Regions from separate parts of the Leptothrix sp. (in: b-proteobacteria) genome, predicted to be linked through region 2. Evidence: predicted binding sites of a transcription regulator. Region 2 holds the regulator's gene; each other region holds the start of a gene.
The links. Region 2 encodes sigma-54, which starts transcription at its own class of promoters, with help from an activator protein. Its sites were predicted from a motif close to TGGCANGNAANCTGCTTT; they were not measured.
Positions count from the first base shown of each region.

Region 1: a site for sigma-54 is predicted at 2,175-2,192, ahead of pedF (cytochrome c-550 PedF). Genes of this name have one in related genera too.
Region 3: a site for sigma-54 is predicted at 2,377-2,394, ahead of AC5IG3_RS00880 (CmpA/NrtA family ABC transporter substrate-binding protein). Genes of this name have one in related genera too.

Region 1 covers NZ_CBDFPH010000002.1:22,821-27,096, reverse strand. The annotation lists gene AC5IG3_RS04275 (BaiN/RdsA family NAD(P)/FAD-dependent oxidoreductase) at 1-645, opposite strand, end outside; gene AC5IG3_RS04270 (substrate-binding periplasmic protein) at 700-1,632, opposite strand; gene pedF (cytochrome c-550 PedF) at 1,647-2,120, opposite strand; gene AC5IG3_RS04260 (sigma-54-dependent Fis family transcriptional regulator) at 2,461-4,276, shown strand, end outside.
Region 2 covers NZ_CBDFPH010000008.1:211,369-215,644, reverse strand. The annotation lists gene AC5IG3_RS10165 (response regulator) at 1-403, shown strand, start outside; gene AC5IG3_RS10160 (2-hydroxychromene-2-carboxylate isomerase) at 479-1,105, shown strand; gene AC5IG3_RS10155 (hypothetical protein) at 1,080-1,406, opposite strand; gene rpoN (RNA polymerase factor sigma-54) at 1,689-3,341, opposite strand; gene lptB (LPS export ABC transporter ATP-binding protein) at 3,363-4,139, opposite strand; gene lptA (lipopolysaccharide transport periplasmic protein LptA) at 4,136-4,276, opposite strand, start outside.
Region 3 covers NZ_CBDFPH010000001.1:246,189-250,464, reverse strand. The annotation lists gene AC5IG3_RS00890 (ABC transporter ATP-binding protein) at 1-13, opposite strand, end outside; gene ntrB (nitrate ABC transporter permease) at 37-963, opposite strand; gene AC5IG3_RS00880 (CmpA/NrtA family ABC transporter substrate-binding protein) at 988-2,238, opposite strand; gene icmF (fused isobutyryl-CoA mutase/GTPase IcmF) at 2,612-4,276, shown strand, end outside.

The sequences.
Region 1 (4,276 bases), on a different contig from region 2:
CTGCACCGGCAGCGCCAGCCCTGCCAGCGCCACGAAGGATGCCCAGCTGGCCGCGTCGAAGGTCAATGGCACCAGCGCAGGCTTGGTGTCGACGATGCGGTGACCGCTGTTGCGTGCCAGTCGCAGGCCCCAATCGGTGGCACCGATCTTGGGCACCGGCAGGCCGCCGGTGGCGATCACCAGTTGCGCGGTGCGCACCGGGCCGGCGTCGGTGTCGAGTTCATGGCCCGCGTCGGTGTGGCGCACCTCGTGCACCTTGCACGGCTGGCGGTGCGTCACGCCGCCGGCGGCGCACTCGGCCAGCAGCATCTTGATGATGTCTTCTGCGCTGTGGTCGCAGAACAGCTGGCCCTTGTGCTTTTCGTGGAAGGCGATGCCGTGGCGCTTGACCAGGTCGATGAAATCGCCCGCGCCGTAGCGCGCCAGTGCCGAGCGGCAGTAGTGCGGGTTGGCCGACAGGAACTGCGCCGGCGTGGCCTCGCGGTTGGTGAAGTTGCAGCGCCCGCCGCCCGAGATGCGGATTTTCTCGGCCACCTTGGGCGCGTGGTCGAGCAGCAGCACCTTCAGGCCGCGCTGACCCGCCACACCCGCACAAAAAAGGCCGGCTGCTCCCGCACCGACCACGACAACGTCATAACTTTCCATGCGGGTGATTATCGGCGGCGCCACGAGCGCGCCGCCGACAAACCCCCGGCCGGGCTATACCCGCTGCCAGTCCAGCGACGCCGTGGCAAACATGCGCCTGAACTCGCCGCGCTCGGCCAGGTCGTTGACGGCGGCCTGCAGCGCATGGGCCAGCTCGGTCGATTCTTTCTTGACCGCCATGCCCACGGCCCAGCCATCGCGCGGGGCGCGTGGAATCGGCAGCGGCGTGACGGCGTAGCGCGGGTCGCCCTTGAGGGTCGACAGCAACTCCGATCGCATGCCGCAGGCTGCAGCCACCTCGCCGCGCATCAGCATCTGCGCGGCCTGCACGCCACCGTCGATCTTGGTGACGAGTTGCTCCTTGAGCGCGCCGCCTTCGGCGCCGATCATCAGCCAGCCCGCCAGCGTCATGCCGGGTGCGGCGATTTTCTGGCCGCGCAGCGAGTCCAGCCCGTCCAGCGTGGGCACGCGGCTCAGGTCGCGCGCCATCATGACCGTTTCTCGCCAGTAGGGCCCGAAGATCTGCACGCGTGGATTGGCGTCCATCAGCGGTCGGTCGACCGGCACGTGCAGCATCACGTCGGCCGGACCCCAGCCCAGGTAGTGGCCGCGCCAAACCATGTTGCGCAGGTCGTCGTTCATGTTCTCGCCCGCCGCGAACGGCAGGATCGACGCCTGCACGCCCAGCGCCTGGGCCAGCGCCTTGGCCACTTCCACCTCGATGCCTCGGCCGTCGACGTGAAACGGCGGCAGATCGTTGTAGAGCCCGACCGTCAGGCGGCCCCGCGCGCGGATGCGCTCCATCACGCTGGGTTCGCTGTCGTCCTTGGCCGATGATTTCTGCGCCTGCAGCAACGGGGCAAAGCTGCCCAGTCCGCCCACCAGGCCTACCGTGCCGGCCTGGCGCAGGAAGCGCCGGCGTGCGGTCAGGGGGGCGGGCTGCTGCGGCAATGAAGCCAGGGTGTCATGGGGGGTGTCATGGGACATGGCGTGCTCCGGGGTCAGAGCGGCTTTTCGCGCCGCGTTTCCAGATAGGACTTGATGGCCCAGACGGCTTCCTGCGACAGCGTGCCCTCGAACGGCGGCATGTAGACCGCGCCGTTGCGCACCTTGCCGCGCCGCACGCTGCTGGCGTAGTAGTCGTCGACTTCCTTGACGCAGGCGGCCTTCTTGGCCGCGATCTTGACGTTGCTGCAGTCGTTGTCGAGCTTGCGCAGGTCGGGCGCAATGCCGCCCGAGATCGCTTCCAGGCCGTGGCAGCGGGCACAGTTCTGGTTGTAGGCCGAGCCACCGATCAGGATGGCCTTGTCGTTGGCGCGGAAGGGGTTTTCTGCCCGCCATTCCTCGCCCAGCTGGGGCAGTTCACGCGTGTCCACCGCCTGCGGGGTGACATCGCCATGGGCCGCAGCCCAGTTGCCAAGGGTTGCGCAGGCCAGGGCCAGCACGGCAGAACGCCAAAGGTCGCCACGTGTCATGAGTCTTGTCTCCGTCAATCAGAATGTTGAGTCATCGCAATAAACAACCGTGTCCCTGCAACGTGCGTGCCATGTCCTGAACACGGTCGGAAACGCAGGTTTTCGCCGGTTTCGGGGCAAAAAGCCGGGCCGCTCTTGCGGGTCTGTCCGGGGCTGAATGGCCAGGAACTGTCTCTTGCGCGGGCCTTCCGGTGCGCCAACTGTTCAAAAATGAGACAACCAAGGGCAGTTCCCGACTGGTGCAACGCTGCTTGGAGGCACATGCTCCGCACTCACTTACAAGCCCGATCCACAAGATCGACAAGATCAGGTCGCTCGACGGCCTGGCTGGAGACCCCACATGCCCTCGTCCACCTACACCTCGTCGCCGTTCGCATCGCCCGCTGCCAGCCGGTCACGCAACCCGCAGGACGAAGGCCGCCGCCCGATTGCCGCGGCCTTGCCGCTGGGGGGCGCGCACGTCGAGAAGATCGACCAGTCGCATGAGCGCTGCCAGGCGCTGGGCCTGTCGCGCATCGAGCGGCCGGACTTCTCGCCGCTGGGCCGCTCCGACCTGTCGGTGGTGCGCGACCGCAACCAGCGTCTCTACGCCCACGCCGCGCCGGTGATGGAGATGCTGTTCGAGCAGATCGTCAACAGCGGCAACATGGTGGTGCTGACCGACGCCATCGGCACCATCCTGCATTCGATCGGCGACGATGACTTCCTGGGCCGCGCCGCCAAGGTCGCGCTCGCGCCCGGCGCCAACTGGTCCGAGCAGAGCAAGGGCACCAATGCGGTGGGCACCGCGCTGATCGAGGAAGTGCCCACGCTCGTCCATGCCGACGAGCACTACATGCACGCCAACCACTTCCTGACGTGCTCGGCCGCGCCCATCCTCGACCCGCGCGGCAACATCCTCGGCGTGCTCGATGTCTCGGCCGACCAGCGCAGCTACCACCAGCACACCATGGGGCTGGTGAAGATGTCGGCCCGCATGATCGAGAACCACTGGCTCACCGACGACTACCGCAACGTCATGCGCCTGCATTTCCACAGCCGGGTAGAGTTCATCGGCACGCTGATGGAGGGCATCCTGGCCGTCAGCCAGGACGGCAAGCTGGTGGGCGCCAACCGTGGCGCGCTGGAGCAGCTCGGCATGAGCGGCGCGGCGCTGCGCATGCACAGCATCACCTCGCTGTTCGGCACCACCGTGCCGGCGCTGGTCGACCGCTTCCGCTCGCCGCTGGCCGCGCCGCTGCCGGTGGAGATGGGCAACGGCCGCCAGTTCCACGTCTACGCCCGTTTCAACTGGCCGGTCTGGCATGGAATGAACGGCGGCCTGGCGCTTGATCCGGCCACCGCAGCGGCAGAGGCGGCAGAAGCCGCCAGCAACAAGGCCGCCGGGGTGGAGACACGACCGGAGATCGCGTCGAATGCCCCCGCGCCCACCTTGGCCGCCGCGCCGCCTGCCGCCAAGACCGGCCTCGCCAGCCTCACCACCGGGGACGCGCAGGTGGGCGCGGTGGTCGACAAGATCCGCCGCGTGCTCGACCGCGACATTCCGATCCTGGTGCTGGGCGAAACCGGCACCGGCAAGGAGTTGCTGGCGCGCGCCATCCACCAGGATTCGCAGCGCGCCCGCCAGCCCTTCGTGGCGGTCAACTGCGCGTCCATCCCCGAGACGCTGATCGAGGCCGAACTGTTCGGCTACGAGGAGGGCGCCTTCACTGGCGCACGCCGCAAGGGCGCGGTCGGCAAGATCGTGCAGGCCAATGGCGGCACGCTGTTTCTGGATGAGATCGGCGACATGCCGCTCGCCCTGCAGGCCCACCTGCTGCGCGTGCTGCAGGAGCGTCAGGTCACGCCGCTGGGCAGCGCCAAGGCGGTGGCGGTCGACGTGACGCTGGTCTGCGCCACCCACCGCAACCTGCGCGAGATGATCGAGCAGAAGACCTTCCGCGAAGACCTCTACTACCGCCTCAACGGCCTGGCCGTGCGCCTGCCGCCGCTGCGTGAGCGCACCGACCTGATGGCGCTGGTGCAGCGCATCCTGGAGCGCGAATGCGCCACCGCGCCCGGCCAGCAGCCGCAACTCAGCAGCGAGGTGGTGAGCCTGCTGCAGGCCTACCAGTGGCCAGGCAATGTGCGCCAGCTCTTCAACGTGCTGCGCACCG
Region 2 (4,276 bases):
GTACGCGCTGCGCGCCTTCAAGGCCGGCGCCAACGGCTATCTCACCAAGGACAGCGCAGCGACCGAACTGGTCGCCGCCGTGCGCAAGGTGGCCGGCGGCGGCGCCTTCGTGACCGCCAGCATGGCCGAGCGCGTGGTGCAGCAGCTCAACGGCGTAGCGCGGGCACCGCGCCATGATGCGCTCACCGACCGCGAGCTGGATGTGCTGCAACGCATCGTCGCCGGCCAGCGCATCACCGACATCGCCGAAGTGCTGCACCTGTCGGTGAAGACCGTCAGCACCCACAAGAGCCGCATCCAGGACAAGCTGCAGCTGCCCAATATGGCCGCGCTGATCCGCTACGGGCTGGAGCACCAGATCGACCAGCCCGACTCCAGCTTCGACAGCATCCACCCGGCCTGAGCCGCCACTCCAGCACACGCTGACGCAGGGCTGCGCCTGATGGACACCCGCTCCGCGCGCGCCTAAGGTATCAGCATGAATGCACACAGCCCAACGCCCGCCGCCATCGAGTTCTATTTCGACTTCTCGTCGCCCTATTCCTACATCGCCTCGGAATGGATCACCGACCTGGCCCTGCGGCACGGCCGCACGGTGCGCTGGCACGCGATCCTGCTGGGGGCAACTTTTCAGGCCGCCGAACTGAAAAGCCCGGTATCGCACCCGCTCAAGCGCGAATACTCGCTGCACGACTTCGCCCGCTCGGCACGCATGGCCGATGTGCCGATGGTGATGCCCTCGCCGTTTCCGATTTCGACCCAGAACGCCGCCCGGCTGTTCTGGTGGCTGGACGCGCAAGACCCGCAACGCGCGGCAGCCTGGGCGCACGCCGGGTTGCGGGCCTACTTCACCCGCAACATCGACCTGAGCCGGCCGGATGCGCTCGCGACACTGGCGGCAGAGTTCGGCGTGAACGCCGGGCAGGCGGCTGCGGTCTGTGCCGACCCGGTCTGGAAGGACAAGCTGCGCCAGGAGAACGACGCGGCGATTGCTGCCGGCGTGTTCGGCGCCCCGTTCTTCATCATCGATGGGGAGCCGTTCTGGGGCAATGACCGGCAGCAGCAGATGGAGCGCTGGCTCAGCCCAGGCGCGTGTCAGCCTTGACCGCTGCCGCGGATGCGCCGTAGCGCGTGACCTGCTGGGAGCGCTGGCGCTGGGTGTCTTCGGCGCTCAGGCGCTGGAACTGCTCAGCCAAACGCGCCAGTTCATCGCTGCCGCAGGAGCGGCACAGGCTGACCACGGCGCGGGCGTAGTCGGGCGGGCCCAGCAGCAGGGAAATATCGACGTCTTCGCCCAACTCGGTCAGCAGCAGCTGATGGATGCGCGTGGCAATCTGGGATCGGGTGGCGACGCTGGGGACGGTGCTGTTCGGGGTGTTTTCGATCGTCGGGGCAGGGGTGGTCATGGCCGGGTCTCCTCATCTCACGCCATGCTCTATGCAGAGGCCGTGCCGCGCCACCCAGGCAAACGCGCAAAATTGAACCCAAGTGTTTCCGGGGTGCGCTAAGTCACACTGCCGAGGCAGTTCGACAACAAGAGGTGCCTTTTCTCACCGTAAAGTCAGCGCCCACTCTCGTCCTGGCGCTCAAGGTTCCGCACGCGGGCGGGCCCTGTGCACCAAGGTCGGGCCCCCGCCGACCCAGACCGGGACACGCTGCCCGGAACCGGTTCACGCGCGGGCGTCGCCTCAGATTTCCTTGCGCAGATTGGCCGGGGCGATCTTGAGCGCCTCGCGGTACTTGGCCACGGTGCGGCGCGCGACCTGGATGCCCTGCTCTTCGAGCATCGCGCTCAGCTGGCTGTCCGACAGCGGCTTCTTGCCGTCCTCGGCCGCAACGAACTGCTTGATCAGCGCCCGCACCGCCGTGCTGCTGGCGTTGCCGCCGGCCTCGGTGTTGAGCGAGCTGCCGAAGAAGTACTTCAGCTCGAAGGTACCGAACGGCGTGTTCATGTACTTGGCGGTGGTCACGCGCGAGATGGTCGACTCGTGCAAGCCGAGTTCATCGGCGATCTCGCGCAGCACCAGCGGCTTCATCGCGATCTCGCCGTGGGTGAAGAAGCCCTTCTGGCGCTCGACGATGGCCTGCGAGACGCGCTGGATGGTGTCGAAGCGCTGCAGGATGTTCTTGACGAACCAGCGCGCCTCCTGGAGGCGGGCCGACAGCGTCGCGCCGCTGGCATCGGCCGTGCCGCGCGTGCCGCTGCGGTGCTGGCGCAGCACCTGGGCGTACATGTCGTTGATGCGCAGCTTGGGCATCACGTCGGGGTTGAGCACCACCTTCCAGCCGCGGCCGCTCTTTTGCACGATCACGTCGGGCACGACGATGTTGGCCTCGGCGCGCGCAAATCGGCGACCGGGCTTGGGTTCGAGCTTGACGATCAGGCTCTGCGCGTCGCGGATCAGGTCCTCATCGGCACCGGTGGCTGCCGTCAGTTTCTTGACGTCGCGCCGCGCCAGCAGCGCCAGATGGCTCTGGCAGATGGTCTGCGCCAGCGACTGCGCCGGGCTCGCGGGCAGTTCGCGCAGCTGCAGCACCAGGCATTCGGCCAGGTCGCGGGCGCCCACGCCGGTCGGCTCCAGGCTTTGCAGCCAGCCAAGCGCGACGCGCAGGCGGTCCATCAGGTCTTCGCGCAGCTCGGCGGCCACTTGGGCAGCCACCGCCGGGTCGGGCGGGATGGCGGCCACGCCCAGCTCAGCCACCTCGACCGCTTCCAGGCCGGTGGCCAGGCGCTCGGCGATCTCGTCCAGACCGTCGGCCAGGTAGCCGTCTTCGTTGAGCGAGTCGATCAGCGACTCGACCAGCAGGATGTCCTCGGCCGCCAGGCGCATGCCCAGCAGCTGGTCGCGCAGGTGGTCGGGCAGGCTGGGCGTGAAGGTGGAGCGCTCGCTCCAGTCGCTGTCGTCGTCGTCCGGCGCGGCGTTGCGGGAGCCGGGCAGCTCGGAACTGCCGTGGTAGTCGTCGCGGTCGCCGTTGCTGTCCCAGTCGTCGGCGGTGGGCGTGGAGCTGAAGTCGAGCTGCTCGGCGCCCGGTTCGCCCTCGCCGCTGCCGGCCGAGGACTCGATGGCCGACTCGCCGGAGGTGTCGGGCGCGCTGCGGTCACGCTCCCAGGATTCGTCGGCGGCGCTGGTGCGCTCGGCCGGCGGCGCCGTTTCAGGATCGGGCGTGGCACCGGAGCCGGAACTGTCGTCCTCGGCTTCCAGGAAGGGGTTCTGTTCGAGCATCTGCTCGACTTCCTGGTGCAACTCCAGGGTCGAGAGTTGCAGCAGGCGGATGGATTGCTGCAGCTGGGGCGTGAGCGCCAGATGCTGCGAGAGGCGGACCTGCAGGGACGGTTTCACGGGAATCAGCTCTTGGTGGCGTTACATGCGGAAATGCTCGCCGAGGTAAACCTTGCGCACGTCAGGGTTCTCGACGATGTCGGCCGGGCGGCCTTCGGCCAGCACCCGGCCTTCGCTGATGATGTAGGCGCGATCGCAGATGCCCAGCGTCTCGCGCACGTTGTGGTCGGTGATCAGCACGCCGATGCCCCGGTTCTTGAGGAAACCGATGATGCGCTGGATCTCGATCACCGCAATCGGGTCGACCCCCGCAAACGGCTCGTCGAGCAGGATGAAGCGCGGCTGGGTGGCAAGCGCGCGGGCGATCTCGACGCGGCGGCGCTCGCCGCCCGAGAGCGCCGGCGCCGGGCTGTCGCGCAGCCGCTCGATCGACAGGTCGGCCAGCAGGCCGTCGAGCAGCTGCTCGATGCGGGTGTCGCTGTAGGGCTTGCCCTGGGCGTCGCGCTGCAACTCCAGCACGGCGCGGATGTTTTCCTCGACCGTCAGGCGCCGGAAGATCGACGCCTCCTGCGGCAGGTAGGACAGGCCGAGCCGGGCGCGCTCATGGATCGGCAGGCGCTGCACCGGCGCGCCGTCGATGCGGATCTGGCCGGCATCGGCCCGCACCAGCCCGACCAGCATGTAGAAGCTGGTGGTCTTGCCGGCGCCGTTGGGGCCGAGCAGGCCGACCACCTCGCCGCTGCGCACCGCCAGGTGCACGTCTTTCACGACCTTGCGCGCGCCATAGCTCTTTTGCAGGCCGGTGGCCTCCAGGCGGCTCTCGGTCAGGCTTGCCGGCGTGGCGGGCACGCCGCTCAACGGGCGCCCCCCGGTGCAGATGCGCTGGCCGCCGGGCGTGGCGTCACCACGCCGCGCACGCGGCCCGTGCCGCTGGCGCCTGCGGCGCCGCCCTGCACGTCGAAGGCGTCACGCGCCTGGTCGTAGGTGATGGTCTG
Region 3 (4,276 bases), on a different contig from region 2:
CGGAAGTGCTCATGATGGAAGTCCTTTGCAGCCAGATCAGTTGTAGTCAAAGCGACGGGCAATCCAGACCAGCAGCGCTTCCAGCGCCAGGCCCACGCCACCGATGATGAAGATCGCGATCAGGATGTGCGCCACGTTGAGGTTGTTCCACTCGTCCCACAGCCAGAAGCCGATGCCCTGGCCGCCGGTCAGCATCTCGGCCGCCACGATCACCAGCCACGCCGTGCCGACCGCCAGCCGCACGCCGGTCAGCATGTAGGGCAGCACGGCGGGGAACAGGATCTTGCGCATCACCGTCCATTCGCTCAGGTTGAGCACGCGGGCGACGTTGAGGTAGTCCTGCGGCACCTGGCGCACGCCCACCGCAGTGTTGATCACCATCGGCCAGATCGAGCAGATGAAGATCGTCCAGATCGCCGCCGGGTTGGCGGCCTTGAACACCATCAGCCCGATCGGCAGCCAGGCCAGCGGCGACACCGGCCGCAGCAGGCTGATGAGCGGCTCCAGCATCTGGTTGAGGAAGTTGAAGCGCCCGATCATGAAACCGAGCGGAATCCCCACCAGCGCCGCCAGCCCGAAGCCCAGCCCGACGCGCTTCAACGACGACAGGATGTTCCAGCCGATGCCCTGGTCGTTCGGGCCCTTGATGTAGAACGGGTCCGAGAACAGCTCCACCGCCGAATGCCACACCGGCACCGGCCCGGGCAGCTGCTTGTCGCCGGTCTGCGAGATCACCTGCCAGACCAGCAGCAGCATGACGAAGCCCAGCACTGGCGCCAGCAAGCGCGTCAGCGTGCGGCGGCGCTGGGCACGCGCCATCGCGGCCGACTGCTCCTTCAACTTGATCTGCACGTCGGTCAGCGGGGCCGCGCCGGGCACGGCGGACGACAGCGCCTTGACCGGCGACGTGTCGGCGGGGCTGGCGGCGGCAGCCGTCGTCAGGGGCATGGTGGTGGCGTTCATCGAAGGCTCCTGCGGGCGGCCGGGTCAGGCCGCCTTGATCTTGAAACTGGCGGCGTACTTGGCGGGGTCCTTGCCGTCCCAGACCGTGCCGTCCATGAGCTTGGCACTGCGCAAGTCGGACTTGGGCACGTTGACCTTGAGCTGAGTGGCAGCCTCCTTGTAGAGCGCCGTCTTGTTGATGGCGCGGGCCACGCCCAGATAGTCGATCTCGCCCTTGGCCAGGCCCCAGCGCTTGTGCTGGGTCAGGAACCACATGCCATCCGACAGGTAGGGGTAGTTGACCGCGCCGTCGTTGAAGAACTTCATGGCGTTCGGGTCGTCCCAGGTCTTGCCCAGGCCGTTCTGATAGCGGCCCAGGATGCGCTGGTTGATCGCGTCCACCGAGGTGTTGATGTAGGACTTCTCGGCCACCACGTCGGCCATCTTCAGCTTGTTCTGCAGGCTGGCGTCGATCCAGCGGCCGGCCTCCAGAATGGCCATGATCGCGGCGCGCGCGCTGTTGGGGTTCTTGGTGACGAACTCGTTGGTGGCGCCCAGCACCTTCTCGGGATGGTCTTTCCAGATGTCCTGGGTGGTGATGGCGGTGATGCCGATGCCGTCCATGATGGCGCGGTGGTTCCACGGCTCGCCGACGCAGAAGCCATCCATATTGCCCACGCGCATGTTGGCCACCATCTGCGGCGGCGGCACGGTGATGACCTTGGCGTCCGTCATCGGGTTGATGCCGTTGGCCGCCATCCAGTAGTACAGCCACATCGCGTGGGTGCCGGTCGGGAAGGTCTGCGCGAAGGTGTACTCGCGCGGCTCGGCCTTCATCAGCTTGGCCAGACCCGCGCCGTCGACCGCGCCCTTGTCGGCGAGCTTCTTCGACAGCGAGATCGCCTGGCCGTTGTTGTTGAGCGTCATCAGCACGGCCATGTCCTTCTTGGCGCCACCGATACCCAGATGCACGCCGTAGACCAGGCCGTAGAGCACGTGCGCAGCGTCCAGCTCACCGTTGACGAGCTTGTCGCGCACGGCGGCCCAAGAGGCTTCCTTGCTGAGCACGAACTTGACGCCGTACTTCTCGTCGAACTTCAACACCGAGGCCATCACCACCGACGCGCAGTCGGTCAGCGGGATGAAGCCGATGCGGATCTCCTTCTTTTCGGGCGCGTCCGAGCCGGCGGCCCAGGCCGTGCCGGCGAGTCCGGTAGAACCCACTGCGGCCAGCGCAGCGGCTTGCTGCAGGGCTTGGCGGCGTGCAGGGTTGAAAAAACCGTCGTGCTGACTCATGGCTTCACTCCAAAAAAAGACGGCGTCACGATCGAGATCCGGCGCCTGGCATGCGCCAGAACGACCGGGACGATCGGACGCCGTTGTCCAAAAATGTCCCACCTAGTGAGACCGCATCGCTGAGGCCTCGTGTCTACCTATGCAGGCACCGTGCCAGCTTTTCCAGCCTCTGCGCATGGCAGCCCTGCACCCCGGTGGCGCCGCTCCCGGCGCACCAAGCACACGCATCGACTCCCGGAAAACCGCGCCTGGATGGTGCGCCGCAGCATTGCTGGTGCATGCACGCCGCAATGGCACGCCAGATCAGGCCAAGTACCAAGTGACGTTTACGTCAACGTCAATCAGAATCACCCGGAATCGACTGGAGCCCCACATGACCGACCTCAGCGCCGACTACCAGGCCCTTGCCAACTATCGCCCGACCCACAAGGTGCGCTTCGTCACCGCCGCCAGCCTGTTCGACGGCCACGACGCTTCGATCAACATCATGCGGCGCATCCTGCAGGGCATGGGCAGCGAGGTGATCCACCTCGGCCACAACCGCTCGGTCGACGAAGTCGTCACCGCCGCGCTGCAAGAAGACGTGCAGGGCATCGCGGTCAGCTCTTACCAGGGCGGCCACGTCGAGTACTTCAAGTACATGGTCGAGTTGCTGCGCGCGCGCGGCGGCGAGCACATCCAGGTCTTCGGCGGCGGTGGCGGCGTGATCGTGCCGGCCGAAATCCGCGAACTGCAGGCCCACGGCGTGCGCATCTTCAGCCCCGAAGACGGCCAGCGCATGGGCCTGGCCGGCATGATCGGCGAGATGGTCATGCGCTGCGACCGCAGCCTCTCCGACCACGCGCCCACCGACCTGGGCGCGCTGCAAGGCCACACCGAAGCCGCCTGGCGCGCACTGGCCCAACTCATCACCGCCGTGGAAAACGGCCAGGCCGACGCCGCGCTGCTCGGCCAGATGCGCGAGGCCGCCCCAGCCCGCACCACGCCCGTGCTCGGCATCACCGGCACCGGCGGCGCCGGCAAATCCAGCCTGACCGACGAGTTGATCCGCCGCTTCCGGCTCGACCAGGACGACGCGCTGCGCATCGCCGTCATCAGCATCGACCCCAGCCGGCGCAAGAGCGGCGGCGCGCTGCTGGGCGACCGCATCCGCATGAATGCGATTGCGCCGTGGCAGCAAGGCCCGCGCGTCTACATGCGCTCGCTGGCGACGCGCGACACCGGCTCGGAAATCTCTGCCGCCCTGCCCGACGTGCTGGCCGCCACAAAACTGGCCGGCTTCGACCTGATCATTGTCGAAACCTCCGGCATCGGCCAGGGCGACGCGGCCATCGTGCCGCACGTCGATATTCCGATGTACGTCATGACGCCCGAATTCGGCGCCGCCAGCCAGCTCGAAAAAATCGACATGCTGGACTTTGCCGAATTTGTCGCCATCAATAAATTCGACCGCAAGGGCGCCGCCGACGCGCAGCGCGACGTCGCCAAACAGGTGCAGCGCAACCGCGAAGCCTTCACCGTCATGCCCGACCAGATGCCGGTGTTCGGCACCATGGCCAGCCGCTTCAATGACGACGGCGTCACCGCGCTCTATCAGGCCCTGAAACCCCGCCTGGCCGAATGCGGCCTGACCTTGCGCGAAGGCCGCCTGCCGCTGGTGCATACCCGCCACAGCACGCACCAAACCCCCATCGTGCCGGTCGGCCGCACCCGTTATCTGGCCGAAATCACCGACACCGTGCGCGGCTACAAGGCCCGCACGCAAAAACAGGCCCGCCTCGCGCGCGAGATTCAGCAACTGCGCGCCAGCGCCCAGATGCTGCAACTCGACAACCCCAACAAGACCCGTGGCGTCAACACCCTGACCGAATTGGCCGAGCAGCGCGAAACCCAGCTCGACCCCAGCGCCCGCAAACTGCTGGCCCTGTGGCCGGAAATGCAGCGCGCCTACGCCGGTGACGACTACGTCGTGAAAATCCGCGACAAGGAACTGCGCACGCGCCTGATTCACACCACGCTCAGCGGCAGCAAGATCCGC